3 regions of the Marinobacter sp. KM021 genome follow, and region 3 is predicted to be linked to each of the others. Evidence: predicted binding sites of a transcription regulator. Region 3 holds the regulator's gene; each other region holds the start of a gene.
The links. The regulator FliA, encoded in region 3, starts transcription of late flagellar genes. The targets are predictions, from matches to a motif close to CTAAAGTTTNNNNNNNNNNNGCCGNTAA.
Positions count from the first base shown of each region.

Region 1 (5,690 bases), 1.2 Mb from region 3:
AGACGGGTGGCCATCTCGGTGGTGCGCTGATCCAGCTGTTCGATTCGCTGGGCACCGCTCTGCACCTCGGTGTTAAGTGTCTCAATACCCTTCACGGCGTTGTGGGCCAACTGCTCACCGGTCTCCGCCGCCTTCGCTGTGTCTGCGGATTTGCGAGCGGTATTCACCGCGTTCTCCCGCACCTGAACTGCGGATGCCGCCATCTCTGTAGTGGCACTGGCCACCTGGTCGGTGTTGTCACGTTGAGCAAGCACTTCACGTTCCGTGGTTTCCGCCTTGCCGGCAATGGTCCGTGCCGCTGATTCAACCTGGGCAGCGTTGTCCATCACCGTATGCATGCTCTCCCGAATCTTCGCCACCATTCGGTTAAAGGCGCGGGACAGTGAACCGATTTCATCGTTGCGGGTAACGTCCAGCTCAATGGATAGATCCGAATTCCGGGATATTTCATCCATCCGGTCATGGAGCCTGCGCAACCGGGAAAACACCAGCCGCCCCAGGACCAGCGCGGTCAGGAAGAAAATCACAACGAAAATGACCACCTGAACACCACCACCCACCAGCAACTGCTGCTGCAGGCGGGCGTCGCTCTGGGCCAGGGAATAGTCCACCCGGATGGCACCGAGAATCTCCCCTTCCTGGGCCTGGTGGCAGCCGAGGCAATTCACCCCCTGATAGTCTGCCTCGGCAATAACCGGCTCAATCAGGGTATAAACCCGGCCCTGGTCATTTGCCGAGTAGAGCTCCACCCGCTCGCCACGCAATGCTCGAAGATCTTCAGGTTCGCGACGTCTCTCCTCCGCATTGCCGGCGCCGTACATCGCATTCAGTTGATCGCTGCGCACCACCCGAATATCCAGAACATCCTCGGAAGCCTTCGCCCGATCACGCAGTACCTGCCGGTTGTTGATGGTACCGGTGACCATCATGGTGTTGAGTCCGTCAAAGTAGGATTTTGCCAGCCCATCCACATACTTGTGGCTGTATTCCTCAAGGTGCGCGCGCTGCGAATGGGCGCTGTAGACAACCGTAAACGCCAAAATGATGGAAAACGCAACGGCCAGGGCCGCAAGCAGCAGAAAACGGATCGAGTGTTGTTTTTTCATGGTACCCCGGCAGCGGAAGATCAACTGAACAACCATCTGTTATGACGGCAGTTTCGGGCATAACTTTATAGACATACGTCAATTTTTATATGACCCAGATCAGCCCGATGCGATCCCTATGACACTCGTTGCAAAGTTTTACATTTCCGCGCAAGTACAGACTGCCGAACCTCAAGAACAACCTGGCCCAAAACCTGCTTATTACTCACAAACACAACCCATAAACGGATTTCCGGCAGTTATTTACCGCCGAGGAGGAAATACACCATGTCTTTGCTGACATCCCTGATACAAGCCAGCACACGCTTTCAGCAAGCCATGGACAGCCGCCAGGCACCGGCAGCCAACCCTGATGGTGAGAAACCCGCTGCCACGAAGCAACCCGAAGCCGCCGGTAGCCCGGGTGATGACCGCTTTACCCCGTCCGGGCAGTCAGAGCTGGACCCCGGCAGCCTGAAAGCTCGCAAGCTCCCACTCGGCCAGTACAAACAGACCGTTGCACAGGATCTTTCCTTTGTTCGTGAAACCCTCCGGCACAAACTTGCCGAGTACAACCTGCACCCGGCAACGGCCCTGAGCGTGGGAAAAGGTGAGAACGGCAATGCGGTAGTTGAGGGGAAGCTGCCCGAGGAGCTTCGCGAAAGAATTGAAATGGACCTGAACAACAACCGGGGCTTCCGGGAAGCCTTCAGTCGGCTGAGCGTCAGCGAACCGACACTGCACTTTATGGATAACGCCCTGAAGCTCAATCAGGCCTACGGCGTGAACAACTCCCTGCTGGATTCACTGCTCAGCGACAACCAGCAGTTCAACGGATTACAGGATGTCATCCACCGTTACGACAGCCTGAAACGCAACGCCAACAGCGGCCAACCCGACTTCGGTAACAGCGTACAACGCTACGCCTTCAACCTGAACACCCGGGCCTGATACCCGGGTGGCATTGGTCTTTGACCGTTAAACCTGAAACGGGGCGGGATCGCCCTTACCAACCCGGGTGACCTCGGGCGCATCCCCAAGAAAGTTCACCACTGTAGTCGCTTCCATCCCACAGAACCCGCCATCAATGATCAAATCCAGCTCGTGTTCCAGAACATCCCGGATTTCATAGGGATCGGTCATCGGCTCAGTTTCATCGGGCAGAATCAGGGTACTGCTCATGATCGGCTCGCCCAACTCGCCCAGCAGCTCCCGAACAATCTCGTTATCCGGCACCCGCACACCAATAGACCGACGCTTGGGATGCAACAACCGGCGCGGCACCTCACTTGTGGCTGGCAGAATGAACGTATACGGCCCCGGTGTGAACGTCTTCAGCAAACGGTACTGAGTGTTATCCACCTTGGCGTACACACCAATATCCGACAAATCCCGGCACACCAGCGTAAAGTTATGCTTGTCATCCAGCTTCCGGATACGCTTGATACGATCCGCCGCCTGCTTGTCACCCAGGTGACAACCCAGCGCATACCCGGAATCCGTGGGATACACAATCACCCCACCCCTACGAAGAATATCAACCGCCTGGTTGATCAACCGCTTCTGCGGATTCTCAGGATGGATCTGGAAAAACTGACTCATGAATTCACTCCCTGTCCCAATTTTGCAGCCATGGCGTCATCGCCCTTAGACCCACCCATACAACCGGGCGAATCCGGCGCCGCCTGACCACTGGCCGCCCACTCCTCCGGCGTATACAAATGCAACGCCAAAGCATGCACAGGCCCCGCCAGCTCATCCGCCAACACTTTATAAATGGCCTGATGCCGCTTAACCTTCATCTGACCGGCAAATTCCGGCGACACCAGCGTCACCTTGAAATGGGTTTCCGAATTCGGCGGCACCGAATGCATATGGCTCTCGTTCTCCACAGCCAGCAGCTGCGCGGCAAACCCGTCTTTAAGTTTTGCTTCAATTGCGTTCTGAACTTTCATAACTACTCCACAACCGTCCGTTTAAGTCACCACAGCCGCCTCCCCCAACACAACCAGTCTACTACACAACAAACGATAAGCCCGAAGCCCTTGACACAAAAGCCCCAAACAGACACATTCCGATGCCACTCAGCGAACCGCCAACACCATGCATCTGTACATCGCCGAAAAACCCAGCCTGGCCAGAGCCATCGCCGCCGCCCTCCCCGGCCCGCACCAGAAAGGCCAGGGTTGGATTCGATGCGGTCAAGGCCCGCAAGCGGCCACTGTCAGCTGGTGCATAGGCCACCTGCTGGAGCCGGCCGAGCCCGCGCGCTACAACCCGGCATGGAAAAAGTGGCGCCAGGAAGACCTGCCCATGTTCCCGGAACAATGGCAGCTTATCCCCAAAGACAGCGTAAAACAGCAACTCAAGGTGCTCGAATCCCTGATTCGACAGGCCGACATGATCACCCACGCCGGCGACCCCGACCGAGAAGGCCAGCTCCTCGTCGACGAAGTGCTGCGTTACGTTGGCACCACCGTTCCGGTCAAGCGGGTACTGATTAACGACCTGACTCCCAGCGCCGTTGCGCGCTCCATTCAGGCACCGAGAGACAACAAGGAATTCCGCCGGCTATCCCATTCTGCCCTGGCCCGACAAAGGGCCGACTGGTTGTATGGTATCAACCTCACCCGGTTCTACACCCTGAGCTACCAGCAACAGGGTCAGGACGGCGTTTACTCGGTTGGCCGAGTACAAACACCGGTGCTTGGCCTGGTTGTGGAACGCGATAACACCATCAAGAACTTCGAGCCCAAGCCCTGGTACCGCATTGAAGGCCAATTCCAAGCCTCCGAAGAGGACGCGGACCAACGCCCGTTTACCGCCCGCTGGCTGCCGGATGAAGCCTATGAGGACCGCCTGGACGAGGAGAAGCGCCTGCTCAGCCGAGAGGTAGCTGAGCAAATTGCCCATGCCGTGAACGGTCGGCCCGGCACCATCGCAGAGTCCCGCTTCCGGGACCGGCCCGAACCACCGCCCCTGCCGCTGTCCCTGTCGGCACTGCAGATAGAAGCTGGGCGACTGTTCGGGATGGGAGCCAAAGACGTGCTGGACACCGCCCAGAATCTGTATGAACGGCACCAGTTGATCACCTACCCCCGGTCCGACAACCGTTACCTGCCCGAGGAACATTTTCATCAACGGGAGCAGGTGATTCGCGCCATTGGTCGGGTATCCGGCGAGCTGGAAGCGCTTACCGGGCAACTGGACAGTAACCGGCGCTCCGTGGCCTGGAACGACAAACAGGTGGACGCCCACCACGCGATCATTCCGACCGTCCGCCCTACCCCGAATGGCAAGCTGACGGCCGCCGAGGAAAAGATCTATAACCTGATCAGCCGCTACTATCTGATGCAGTTCGCCCAGGATGCAGTTCACCGTGAGGGAAAACTGACGGTGCAGGTTCAGGAACACAGATTCCGGGCCACCGAGACGGCGATACTCACCCCCGGCTGGAAAGCCCTGGAGCTGAAACTTCGGGAGAACAACAACGAGCCGGAAAAACCACCGCTGCCAAGGCTGGAGAGTCGTGAGCCGGTCACCTGCAGCAACGCCACGGTAACCGAACGCAAAACCCAGCCACCCCAGCACTTTACCGATGCCACCTTGCTGTCGGCGATGACCAACATCGCTCGTTTCGTGGCGGCCCCGGAACTGCGTAAAACCCTGAGGGAGACCGATGGCCTTGGCACGGAAGCCACCCGCGCCGCCATTATCGACACACTGTTCCGGCGAGATTACCTGTACCGGGAAAAGCGATTCATCCGCGCCACCGACAAAGGCAAGGCGCTGATTGCGGCGCTGCCGGACACTATCCGTACCCCGGACCGTACAGCGGTCTGGGAAGCAACACTGGAGAGCATCCGCCGTGGCGAAGACGACCCCAGGGCATTTCTGGAGTCGCTAAAGCAGGAAATCCGCGAATTCATTCATCGGGCGCCCGATGCGACCGGAACTCCGGTCAGCGAAACGTCGGTGCATTGCCCAAAGTGCCGGGCGCCCATGGTCGAGCGGGAAGGAAAATTCGGACGTTTTTTTGCCTGCACCCGCTACCCAAAATGTAACGGCACGCGCCCTCTGGAAGACAGTGCACCGGCAGACGGAACCGGGCAGAAACCCGTGCCCTGCCCCCATTGCTTTTCACCCCTGGTGAGGCGCCAAAGCAAAAAAGGCTGGTTCTGGGGCTGCAGTAATTTCCCCGCCTGCCGACAAACAGTGAACGACGCCAACGGCAAGCCTGCGCTGTAGTTACGGAATTCTACATATCACTACTGAACGCAGCCTCATTTTTTGGGATACTTGGCCTCTAATGCAGAGGATTTTCACTCCGCTCTGTGCCAAGACCACGAAATCGGCAACACCATCGAGGGCCAAGCTTAATGCGCATTGCTCTGCTGGAAGACGAACACGAACAAGCGCAACACATTCAAGCCATTCTCTCCGAGAAGGGTCATCACTGTGACAGCTTCCCCACCGGTCAGGCCTTTCTCGGTGCCGTTCTGCACCGCAGTTATGACCTGATTATCCTGGACTGGCAGATTCCAGACATGACCGGTATCGACGTACTGGAGAATGTGCGCGCCCAGCTGGACTGGCCCATTCCGG
Region 1 covers NZ_CP136129.1:1,804,051-1,809,740, forward strand. Annotated here, with positions in the region: gene RVM24_RS08490 (methyl-accepting chemotaxis protein) at 1-1,106, opposite strand, end outside; gene RVM24_RS08495 (hypothetical protein) at 1,374-2,036, shown strand; gene RVM24_RS08500 (L-threonylcarbamoyladenylate synthase) at 2,064-2,687, opposite strand; gene RVM24_RS08505 (BolA family protein) at 2,684-3,040, opposite strand; gene RVM24_RS08510 (DNA topoisomerase III) at 3,189-5,333, shown strand; gene RVM24_RS08515 (response regulator transcription factor) at 5,465-5,690, shown strand, end outside.
Region 1: the regulator FliA is predicted to act here: its motif matches at 1,148-1,175, upstream of RVM24_RS08490 (methyl-accepting chemotaxis protein).

Region 2 (5,690 bases), 1.4 Mb from region 3:
TGAACCGAACGGCCTGCCGCGTTCAATGCCGAGTTCTCGCGCAAGGCTGCCTGAATGGCAGCGGCAAAATCTTCACCGGAATAGTTATCTGCAGCAATCGAAACAGTCGCTGTGGTTTCACCATCTACCCGGAAAGTGAAACTGTTGTCAGCGCCAACATTAACGGTATCGGCGCTCGCGTAATTCAAACTGCCCCGAGTCGCCATCTGGGTAACATTAATACTGTAATCACCCGGGCGAGTATTAGAGCCGCTACGAACAAACTCCACCTGGGAATCGCTAGTTCTGCCCTGCTCTGCAAACAGAGCGGTTACATCATCCGGGTTTTCCCGAAGCTGCTGCTGAAACTTCTGACTATCAAACTGCAGCTCACCAGTACGAAAATCGGTGCTGATACCCACATCTGCCAGGCTCCGCACACTGGCGTTTTCCAGCCCGGGAATAATATCTGTTAAAACCCGCTTCAACTGGTTCTGAATGTTCCGAACCGTGGAATCCCCGGTCAGAATACTGCCCCGGCCGGTTTCGCTATCGAACGAAGACAGCTCACGAATAGTACCCTGCAGCTCGTTGAACTTGTCTACGAACGCCTGAACACGCTCGGCAACCGCCGCCGTGTCCTGCTTCACTTTGATAGTGGACTTACCCTCACCAGTAATGTTGAAGGTCAGTCCATCCACCACGTTTTCAATGGTGTTGGTGGCCCGGCGAATTTCCACGCCGTTGATTTCCATCACCGCATCGCTCGCCGCAATGGTTTGGCGCATGCCATCCACGTTATCGGGATCTGCTGTGTCAAAAGCAAACCGGCTCAAACCCGGAGCGGCACCATCTTCAGTAACGGAAATATTCACGGCATTGGCTTCACCGGTCTCATCCGCAGACAACACCAGCTGGAAACCGTTGCCGGTATCAATCACACCGGCAGAGACGCCCGCATTGGCCTCGTTGATGGCATTCGCCAGGCCTTGCAGGGTGTCGTTGGAAGAATCGATGGTGATGTTGGTGGTCTTGTCACCCACCTGAAGCGTCATGGTGCCACGGCCAACGCTGGTGGCATCCCGGTCGGCGAACACATCCCGGCTGGCCAGGGCCTGGGACTGCGCCAGACTTTTCACATCGAGGCTGTAAGAGCCGCGGCTGGCCTTGCTGGCATCCACCGACACATCAATATTGCTACCCGAGGAAGTGGCCGAAAACGACTTCATCGCATCCGCAGAACCGAGCTGTCGCATAGGCAGGCGCAGCTCCGTTACGGCGCTCCGCAACATGCCATAGGCAGAAATAAGCGCTTCTGTACGCTCTGTTTTCTGATCCAGCCGAACTTCCGTGGGCCTGCGCTCCGCAGCCACCAACTGGTCGACAAGATCCGACGTCAAAACGCCGGAGCCGATACCTAATGATGAAATACTGGCCATAACCGTGCCTCCTCAGGGGGGCGATTCTCTGTACTGATCAGTTTATCGGCAGCAGGCGGCAAAACTTTGCCTTTTTTCGGAAAATTCCTATGCCGATTTGTAACAGTGCGTAAACGCAGAACACCGCCGGCTCTTCTCAGAGGCGGCGGTGCTGAAATACCGTCGTTTTCACCCGCGCAAAAGCGGCAAGCTTTTACACCTTGATGTTAAACAACGTCAGCGGTTCGTCCTGCTGCAATTTTTCTGCCAACCTCATTGCCACTTCGTCCGGGATCTGGCGGATCACTTCCTGGGTTTGCTGATCAACCACCCTTACGATGGTCTGGCCCATTTCGTTATCCACTTCAAACTGAAGATCCCGCTGCACGGTTTGAACAAAGTCGTTCAACTGGCTAACCGCCTCATTCAGCTCCTTGCGCTGCTCTTCATTACGGGCCTGCAGCTTTTCAGCCTGCGAAGCCTGTTGAGCAACCTGAGGAGCCTGCACCTGGCGGGTACCGGCAGCCGAAGCAGCAAGGTCAGGGGCGTTCCGGCCCTCGGCCTGAGATGACGACAGTGCCTTGGCCGGAGCCTGGGCGCCAGAGCGCACCAGTTTCAGGTCCGGGCTGTTCAGGTTAACGTCATTCATAGCTGTACCTCGCTATCCTTCAACGGCGGAAGGCCGGAACCCGAGGGTTCCGGCCGTTACCGCTATGCCCCTTACTGCAGGAGGGACAGAACCTGCTGCGGACGGGCGTTCGCCTGAGCCAGGACGGAGATACCGGCCTGCTGCAGTACCTGGGATTTAGCCAGGTTGGCAGTTTCTGCCGCGAAGTCAGCGTCCAGGATACGGCTGTTGGATGCGCTGAGGTTCTCGACCGAGGTGCTCAGGTTGGCGATGGTGGACTCGAAGCGGTTTTGAACCGCACCGAGCTCGCTTCGGAAACTGTTCACGGTCTGTAACGCTGAGTCGATCCTTTTGATGGCATCGTTGGCATTGGCAACATCTGTAACACTCAAGCTAGAGAGGTTACCAGTGGCTGCTGCAATCTGGCCATCATCGAAACCCGCTACAGTTGGATCGTCACCGCCGATAGTAATATCTTCGAGCGCCTCGATCGTCACTTGTCCGCGGAGTACAGCACCTGCGGCAGTACCGATTGTCAATGCGAGCCCGGACGTGCTTCCAGTCGCCGTAGCTGCAGCAGTTCCAACAGCCGTTGTCTCAGCCGTGATGGTAATGTTCTTGCCATCCGCATTAGTCAGAATAACGCCAGTGGAGTTGCTACTCGCAGTCAATCCCTCAATACCCTGCGCATTGATCGCGGCAGCGAGGTCTGCACTATCCAGCGAATTGGTGGAGCCGGCCGCAATGGTCTCAGTCACGGTGACAGCAGAGGCTGTGCCCACGCTGATCGACAATGAGTAGACAGTGTCGTTACCAGAAGTGGCCGCAGCTCCATCAATCGCGGCAAACGTCACATCCTGTACATTGGTTGCCGAAACAGAGGTGAGACCCTGAACATTGGCATCTGTTATTGCCTGAGCCTTATCTTCCGCCGAATCCGATGATGAGGCACCAATTGTAACAAAGTCTCCATCCCCCACCTTAATCTGCAAATCTCCAGCGGCGAGCGCAGCATCACTCACGTCAGCAGTACCAGTCATCGTGGCGAGAGACCCAATCTGCTGGAGACGAGTGCCCTGAGTAAAGTCAACACCAATAACTTCTCCGGCGTTAGCGCCGACTTGGAAGTCCTGCTGACCAAAGGAGCCGTCAAGCACTTTCAAACCGTTGAACGCGGTCTGCGTTGAAATACGCTCGACTTCAGCCAGACGCTGCTGCACCTCGTCGTTAAGTGCAGCTCGATCAGAAGAGCTGTTGGTAGCGTTGGCCGACTGAACTGCGAGCTCGCGAATCCGCTGGAGGTTGTTAGTGATCTCATTAAGAGCACCTTCAGCAGTCTGCGCCAAAGAGATCCCGTCATTGGCGTTTCGGGTGGCAACGTTCAAGCCAGAAATCTGGGACTGAAACCGCGTCGAAATCGCCAGACCCGCAGCGTCATCCTTCGCGGAGTTAATACGAAGACCTGAGGACAGACGCTGCAATGCTTGGTCGTTCATCCCCTGAGACTTACTCAGTTGGTTCTGTGCGTTTAGTGACGCTACATTGGTGTTGATACCGAGAGCCATAATGCTTCTCCTTCGACTGATGTCGTGATTTCATGGATGAGGCCTAGCGCTCGACTTACATGTTTAGAGCGCCACCCTGTTATCCTGATTAACGGCACTGAGCCAAATTGCTTTAGAAAAAAAATTCAAGATTTTGTAAAGGAATGTAAAACCGGCAATTTCTTTCCCTTCACCTCCCACAACACCCATCAGGTTTCAGACTCATACCATCAGATAAAGTTTTTAAAAACAAAACGATAAAGCTATTTTAAAAAAACTGGCACACCCTTCGCTTAGTGACAACCAAGACTGTAACTCAACGAATTTCTGCCGAAGCGCACTATTCAACATAGAGCTCTAGCGACCGGCAACTCTGAGCAAGGAGAATTGATATGCCTCAGGTGATTAATACCAACATTGCTTCATTGAATGCCCAACGAAACCTCAATGCCTCACAAGGTGATGCCAACGTGGCACTGCAGCGACTATCCTCCGGCCTCCGAATTAATTCGGCCAAAGACGATGCTGCCGGCCTTGCCATATCCACGCGGTTTCAGTCACAAATTTCTGGTCTCAATGTCGCCCAAAGAAATGCTAGTGACGGTATATCCCTTGCACAAACTACCGAAGGAGCATTAAACGAAGTCATTAATAACCTGCAGCGCGTTAGAGATCTGGCAGTTCAATCTGCCAACGCGACCAACAGTGCGTCCGACAGAATCGCGCTTGATCAAGAGGTTCAGCAGCGGATCGAAGAAATACAGCGCATAGCTGAACAAACAAACTTTAACGGCCTGAAGGTACTGGATGGGTCCTTCGGGGAGAAAACATTCCAGGTCGGTGCGAATTCGGGCGATACCATCAGCGTCGATTTGTCCCGTGGGTCTAGAGCCGATCAAATTGGCTCTCTCGCATCTTCGGGCCCGCGCCAGATATCAGATGTTCCGTTAGCTGATGGTGATTTGACGATTTCTGTAGGACAAAGCGAAGCCTATCCGATACCTGGAACTGGAACAGACGCTTCTGCCGAAGCCACAGTAAATGCTATTAAACAGGCGAACATACCAGGATTACCTACTGTTTCGGCAACCAACGTACAGGATGTGACGTTTGCCGCGATTGATGGAGCTGCGGCCACTTCTGGTAACGACACTGTCTACTCATTGTCGATCAGCGTGGGCACAGCCTCTGCTGTCACCGTGACTGAGACCATTGCGGCCGGCTCCACCAATTCGCTGGATAGTGCAGACCTCGCTGCCGCGATCAATGCGCAGGGTATTGAGGGATTGACTGCGAGTAGCAACTCCACTGGCGTTATTCTGACTAATGCGGATGGCAAGAACATTACCATCACGGCTGAGACAACGGCTGTTGGAACTGCTGCAGCTACGGCGACTGGAAGCACGTCCGGGCTCGCATTGACAATCGGTACTGCCGCAGGTGCTGTACTCCGCGGACAAGTGACGATCGAGGCGCTCGAAGATATTACTATCGGCGGCAATTCGCCGGAAAATGCTGGTTTTCTCGCAGGTGGAGAAACCATTACTGCCTCGGGAAGCCTTGAGGGTGTCGACATTCGAACTGTGGCCGGCGCCAACGATGCAATAAAACGCGTTGATTCAGCGCTCACGACAATCAATGCTATCCGAAGCGAGCTTGGTGCTGTCCAGAACAGGTTCGAATCAACAATCGCGAATCTAAGCACCACGTCAGAGAATCTAAGTGCAGCGAACAGCCGAATTCGTGACGCAGATTTCGCTGCAGAGACTGCCGAGCTTGCTCGAACTCAGGTTCTCCAGCAGGCAGGCCTATCAGTTCTAGCACAAGCTAATGCTAGACCTCAGCAGGTGCTCCAGCTCCTGCAAGGATAAGCTTTAGAAAAAGGATAGCTCCGTACCGAGTCCTTCGGTACGGAGCTATCTCTTACGCCTGCCTTATGACCATATGCTAAGATGACTTAAAACTCAGCAGCATCCCGGAGTTCGCCGCAGTGGTTAAAAACAAAGCCTTGGAATTTGTTCGTCGTCGCGAAACTAATCTCCTATTCTTCAAGAAATTCTACCCTGACATCTACCGTTACTACGCAAACTATAAGCTGACGGAAGCTGAAGTCGTTATTAG
Region 2 covers NZ_CP136129.1:2,012,259-2,017,948, forward strand. Annotated here, with positions in the region: gene fliD (flagellar filament capping protein FliD) at 1-1,418, opposite strand, end outside; gene RVM24_RS09490 (flagellar protein FlaG) at 1,612-2,046, opposite strand; gene RVM24_RS09495 (flagellin) at 2,118-3,590, opposite strand; gene RVM24_RS09500 (flagellin) at 3,962-5,440, shown strand; gene RVM24_RS09505 (motility associated factor glycosyltransferase family protein) at 5,560-5,690, shown strand, end outside.
Region 2: the regulator FliA is predicted to act here: its motif matches at 1,461-1,488, upstream of fliD (flagellar filament capping protein FliD).

Region 3 (5,690 bases):
GCCCACACAAGAACGCAGTAAGAGACTGATAACAGTATGAGCAGACCACATCCGGTTCAGGTGATTGCGGTTACCGGCGGCAAGGGCGGTGTCGGCAAGAGTAATGTGTCCGTCAACCTCGGTATCGCGCTGGCCCAGAAAGGCCGGCGGGTGGTGTTGCTGGATGCAGACCTTGGCCTTGCCAATATCGACGTGCTGTTGGGCATTACCGCCAATCGCAATCTGCAGGATGTGCTCAGTGGCGAGTGCGACCTCAAGGACGTTCTGGTCAACGGCCCGGGTGGTATCAAGATTGTCCCCGCATCGTCCGGCACCCAGCGTATGACCCAGTTGAGCCCGATGGAACATGCAGGGCTGATCAACGCCTTCAGCGAGCTGGGTGACCAGATTGATGTGCTGATTGTTGACACAGCAGCCGGTATTTCCGAGTCGGTCGTCAGTTTCCTGCGGGCCTCCCAGGAATTGCTGCTGGTGGTGTGCGATGAGCCTACCTCCATTACCGATGCCTATGCCCTGATCAAACTGATGAATCGCGACTACGGCACCAACCGTTTCCGTATTCTGGCGAATCAGGTGCGAAATGAGCAGGAAGGCCGGCATCTGTATGAAAAACTGACCCGTGTCACCGAGCGTTTCCTTGATGTAGCACTACAATATGTAGGTATCGTGCCTTACGACGAAGCCGTCAAAAAAGCCGTTCAGCGGCAGCGGGCCGTTCTGGATGCCTATCCACGGGCTAAGGCGTCGCTGGCGATCCGTGCCCTGGCAGAGAAAGTGGACAGCTGGCCGCTGCCATCATCGCCAAGAGGGCATCTGGAGTTTTTCGTGGAGCGGCTCGTCGAAGTCTGATCTGAATCCAGTCCTATAAGAAAACCGGATACATGACATTGGCGAAAAACCTGGGAATCTACCATCAGGCTGGCGCAAAAGGCCCCTCTCAGCTGATTGAGGAGCATGCGCCGCTGGTCAAGAAAATCGCCCTTCATCTGATGGCCCGTTTGCCGGCCTCGGTTCAGCTTGAAGACCTCATGCAGGCCGGCATGATTGGCCTGCTGGAAGCTGCACAACGCTATTCCACCGGCAAGGGTGCCACCTTTGAAACCTACGCAGGCATTCGTATCCGCGGTGCCATGGTGGATGAAATCCGCAAGGGCGACTGGGTTCCCCGCTCCGTTCACCGCAATGCCCGCCGTATCGCGGCAGCCATCAAAACGGTTGAAGACCGCACCGGGCGCGAGGCCCAGGATGTCGATGTTGCCGAAGAGCTGGGCATTGACCTGTCGGAATATCATGCGTCCCTGGCAGACGCCAACAGTGGCCGACTTTTTAGCCTTGATGAGCTCAATGAATCCGGAGAGCTGCCGATAGAAGAAACAGAGGCCAGCGATAATCCCCTGGATGGCATTGCATCAAATGCATTCCAGAAAAGCCTGGCAGAGGCAATCGAAGAGCTTCCTGAGCGAGAAAAGCTGGTGTTGAGCCTCTACTACCAGGAAGAGCTCAACCTGAAGGAAATCGGCGCGGTGCTGGGCGTCAGCGAGAGCCGGGTCAGCCAGATTCATAGCCAGGCGGCCCTTCGTCTCAGGGGGCGGTTGTCCGATTGGCGGGAAGACGAGCCAGAATAAACCGGGCCGGCGCTGACCGCGCGGCGCGTAACTGTGTAGATTTTGGTAACCGGCGCTTTACAACGCGGCCAAACACCACACAATAAGCGGTTAAAGCAGCGGCCTGCTAGACTTTCAAAAGGCTTAATGAAATCCGGGTGTTACTGACTGGAGGTCCCATTGGACAAAAACATGAAAATTCTCATTGTGGATGACTTTTCCACAATGCGGCGAATCATCAAGAATCTGCTGCGCGATCTTGGCTTCACCAATACGGATGAAGCGGACGATGGCAACACTGCATTGCCCATGCTCAGGAGCGGCAAGTACGACTTCCTGGTGACCGACTGGAACATGCCTGGCATGTCGGGTTTTGATCTGCTCAAGGCGGTGCGGGCAGACGAGAACCTGAAGAACCTGCCGGTGCTGATGGTAACCGCGGAGGCCAAGCGTGACCAGATTGTGGCGGCGGCGCAGGCCGGCGTTAACGGGTACGTCGTCAAACCGTTTACCGCTGCCGTTCTCAAGGAAAAGATTGAGAAGATCTTCGAGCGAATCCAGTAACCAGAGGTCGGATGGCTGTCATGACTGACAAGAACGAGAACCATCAGGGCCTCGACCCGGAGGTAACCGAAAAGCTCCAGCAGCAAAGCTCCGAACTGGCCGAATGCATCAGTTCCGGCGATTACGCCCGTGCGATGTCGGTGATCAACGAGCTTAGTGAAGTTCGCGACCAGAGCCTCTATCGGGAAGTGGGGCGGTTGACCCGGAGCCTGCACGAGGCTATCCGAAATTTTCAGATAGACGCCCGCAGTGCCGAGCAGAAAGAAGCCTTGTCCAAGATGTCCGATGCCTCGGATCGGCTGGCCTACGTTGTCCAGATGACCAGCCAGGCGGCCAATCGCACCATGGACCTGGTCGAAGAAAGCATGCCGGTGGCGCATACCATGCGCGACGAAGCGACCGCCCTGCGAGACGAATGGCAGCGGTTGCGCCGTCGGGAAATGGAGCCGGCAGAATTCCGGGAGCTGTACGGCCGCATTGATCGCTTCTTTGCGGGCCTGGCCACAGATTCCGATACCCTGTACAGCAACCTGTCAGAAATCCTTCTGGCCCAGGACTTCCAGGATCTTACCGGGCAGGTTATCCAGAAAGTAACGGCTCTTGTGAAAGAAGTCGAAGAGAACCTGCTTGGCCTGGTGGTGATGGCCAGCCACGTGGACCAGCTCACCGGCACCGTGCACCAGATTGAAGAAAAAGAAGAATCGGCCGAAAAAGGGGTAGGGCCTCAGATCAAGGCTGAGGAGCGTGATGATGTAGTTTCGGGGCAGGACGACGTTGATGACCTGTTATCCAGTCTCGGTTTCTGAACGATTATAGAGGGTGACGCATGGCGTTTGATGCCGACGAAGAGATCCTGCAGGACTTCCTGGTTGAAGCCGGCGAGATTCTCGAAAAGCTGTCCGAGCAGCTGGTAGATCTTGAGCAGCATCCGGATGACAGCAACCTGCTCAACGCCATCTTCCGTGGTTTCCACACGGTCAAGGGCGGTGCCGGGTTCCTGCAGCTCGAAGCGCTGGTCAACTGCTGTCACTCTGCGGAAAATGTGTTCGATATCCTCCGCAACCACAAGCGCAAGGTCACCTCCGAATTGATGGACGTGGTGCTGGAAGCTCTGGACCACGTCAACGCCATGTTTGATCAGGTTCGTAACCGTGAAGAGCCGACTCCGGCTCCGGACGAATTGATCGCTGCGCTGGATGAACTTGCCAAGCCGGAAGGCGACACGGCAGCGCCGGCACCGGCAACGCCAGAACCCGAACCTGCCGCCGGTGCGGGCAATGATTCCGGCGATATTACCGACGAAGAGTTTGAGCAACTGCTGGATGCCCTGGCCGATGAAAAAGGTGCAGAGCAACAGCCGGCGGCCGCACCGGAAAACACCTCCGCCAACGACGCCGGGTCAGACGGCGACGAGATCACCGACGACGAATTTGAAGCCCTGCTGGACCAGTTGCATGGTAAAGGCCAGTTTGCTGGCCCCCCGGTTGTTGAAAACGACACCCCGCCGGAGCCGGAACCAGAAGAGCCGGAAAAATCATCCACTGGTGATGATCTGATCACCGATGACGAGTTTGAAAACCTGCTGGATGAGCTGCATGGCAAAGGCAAGAGCCCTGGTGCGGCCCCCGCAGCGGAGACCAAACCTGAGCCTGCGGCCAAGCCTGAGCCAAAGAAGCCGGAACCAAAACAACCGGAACCCGCCAGGCAGGAAGCCAAGCCGGCAGCCCCCTCCGCCCCGGCAAGAGATGCGGCGCCCGCAGCCGAGACCACCGTGCGGGTGGATACCAAGCGCCTTGACGACATCATGAATATGGTGGGTGAGCTGGTACTGGTCCGTAATCGCCTGCAGCGCCTGGGCTCCGAGAGCGAAGATGAACATATGCACAAGGCGGTCGCCAACCTCGACGTGGTGACCACCGATTTGCAGGCGGCGGTCATGCAGACCCGCATGCAACCGATCAAAAAGGTATTCGGGCGCTTCCCACGGGTGGTACGAGACCTGGCCCGAGGGCTGAAGAAAGAAATCAACCTGGTGATGCACGGGGAAGAAACCGACCTGGACAAGAACCTGGTCGAAGCGCTGTCCGACCCGCTGGTTCACCTGGTCAGAAACTCCGTTGATCATGGCATTGAAATGCCAGAGGTGCGGGAAAAGGCCGGTAAGCCCCGTGCAGGCACTGTGACCCTGTCTGCGGAACAGGAGGGGGATCATATCCTGCTTTCCATCTCTGACGATGGCGCGGGTATGAACCCTGATGTTCTGCGCCGAAAAGCGGTGGAGAAAGGACTGTACGACCAGGACGCCGCAGATCGACTGACCGATAACGAGTGTTTTAACCTGATTTTTGCCGCCGGTTTCTCGACCAAGGAACAGATATCCGATGTTTCTGGCCGAGGCGTGGGCATGGACGTGGTGAAAACCAAGATCGGCCAACTTAACGGCCAGATCAACATCGTGTCTGAACAGGGCAAGGGCACCAGCATTATTATCAAGGTGCCGCTCACCCTGGCGATCATGCCTACGCTGATGATCATGCTGGGCGATCAGTCTTTCGCCTTGCCCCTGGTGAACGTGGTTGAAATTTTCCATCTGGATCTGTCGAAAACGAACATCGTCGATGGCCGGGAATGCATTGTGGTGCGTGACAAGGTATTCCCGCTGTTCCACATCAAGCGCTGGCTGGTACATGGCGCGGCTGGTCAGAAAGAGCCGGAAAACGCCCATGTGGTGATTGTGGCCATGGGTACAAAGCAGGTCGGGTTCGTGGTGGACCAGCTGATCGGCCAGGAAGAGGTGGTGATCAAGCCCCTGGGGCGGGCGTTACAGGGTACGCCCGGTATGGCCGGGGCCACCATCACCGGTGACGGCCGCATTGCCCTGATTATTGACGTACCCAGCCTTCTTCAACATTACGGTTAGCGGTACCGGGGCAGATAACATGCAGGATTGTTTAGGAGAAATGGATGACAGTTTCTGTCCTGGTCGTTGATGATTCAGGGTTCTTTCGCAAACGGCTGACGGAAATCCTCACGGCCTCGGGGCAAATTGAGGTTGTTGGTGCGGCAACCAATGGCCGTGAAGGGGTGGAGCTGGCCGAAAAGCTGCGCCCTGATGTGATTACCATGGACTACGAAATGCCCGTGATGGATGGTATTTCGGCGGTTCGTGAAATCATGAAAAAGCACCCGACCCCGGTGTTGATGTTCTCATCTCTGACGTATGAGGGTGCGCGGGTTACTCTGGATGCCCTGGAAGCCGGGGCAGTGGACTTCCTGCCCAAGAACTTCGAGGAAATTGCCCGGGATACCAGCCAACTTCAGAAAATCCTCATCGATCGGATTCTTGACGTGGCCGGCAGCAAGCCCAGCGGTCGTTCTGCGGCCCCGGCTGCACGCCCGGCAGCTCCGCGTCCCGGGGTTACGCGCCCGGCTGCCCCGCAGCCTCCAGAGCGGCCCGCCAGACCGGTAACCCGCGACCGCTCAGCCCCGGCTCCAGTCCAGCCAGAGCCGACCCGCGAGCCG
Region 3 covers NZ_CP136129.1:651,761-657,450, forward strand. Annotated here, with positions in the region: gene RVM24_RS03100 (MinD/ParA family protein) at 37-849, shown strand; gene RVM24_RS03105 (RNA polymerase sigma factor FliA) at 882-1,625, shown strand; gene cheY (chemotaxis response regulator CheY) at 1,785-2,168, shown strand; gene RVM24_RS03115 (protein phosphatase CheZ) at 2,189-2,974, shown strand; gene RVM24_RS03120 (chemotaxis protein CheA) at 2,995-5,088, shown strand; gene RVM24_RS03125 (protein-glutamate methylesterase/protein-glutamine glutaminase) at 5,133-5,690, shown strand, end outside.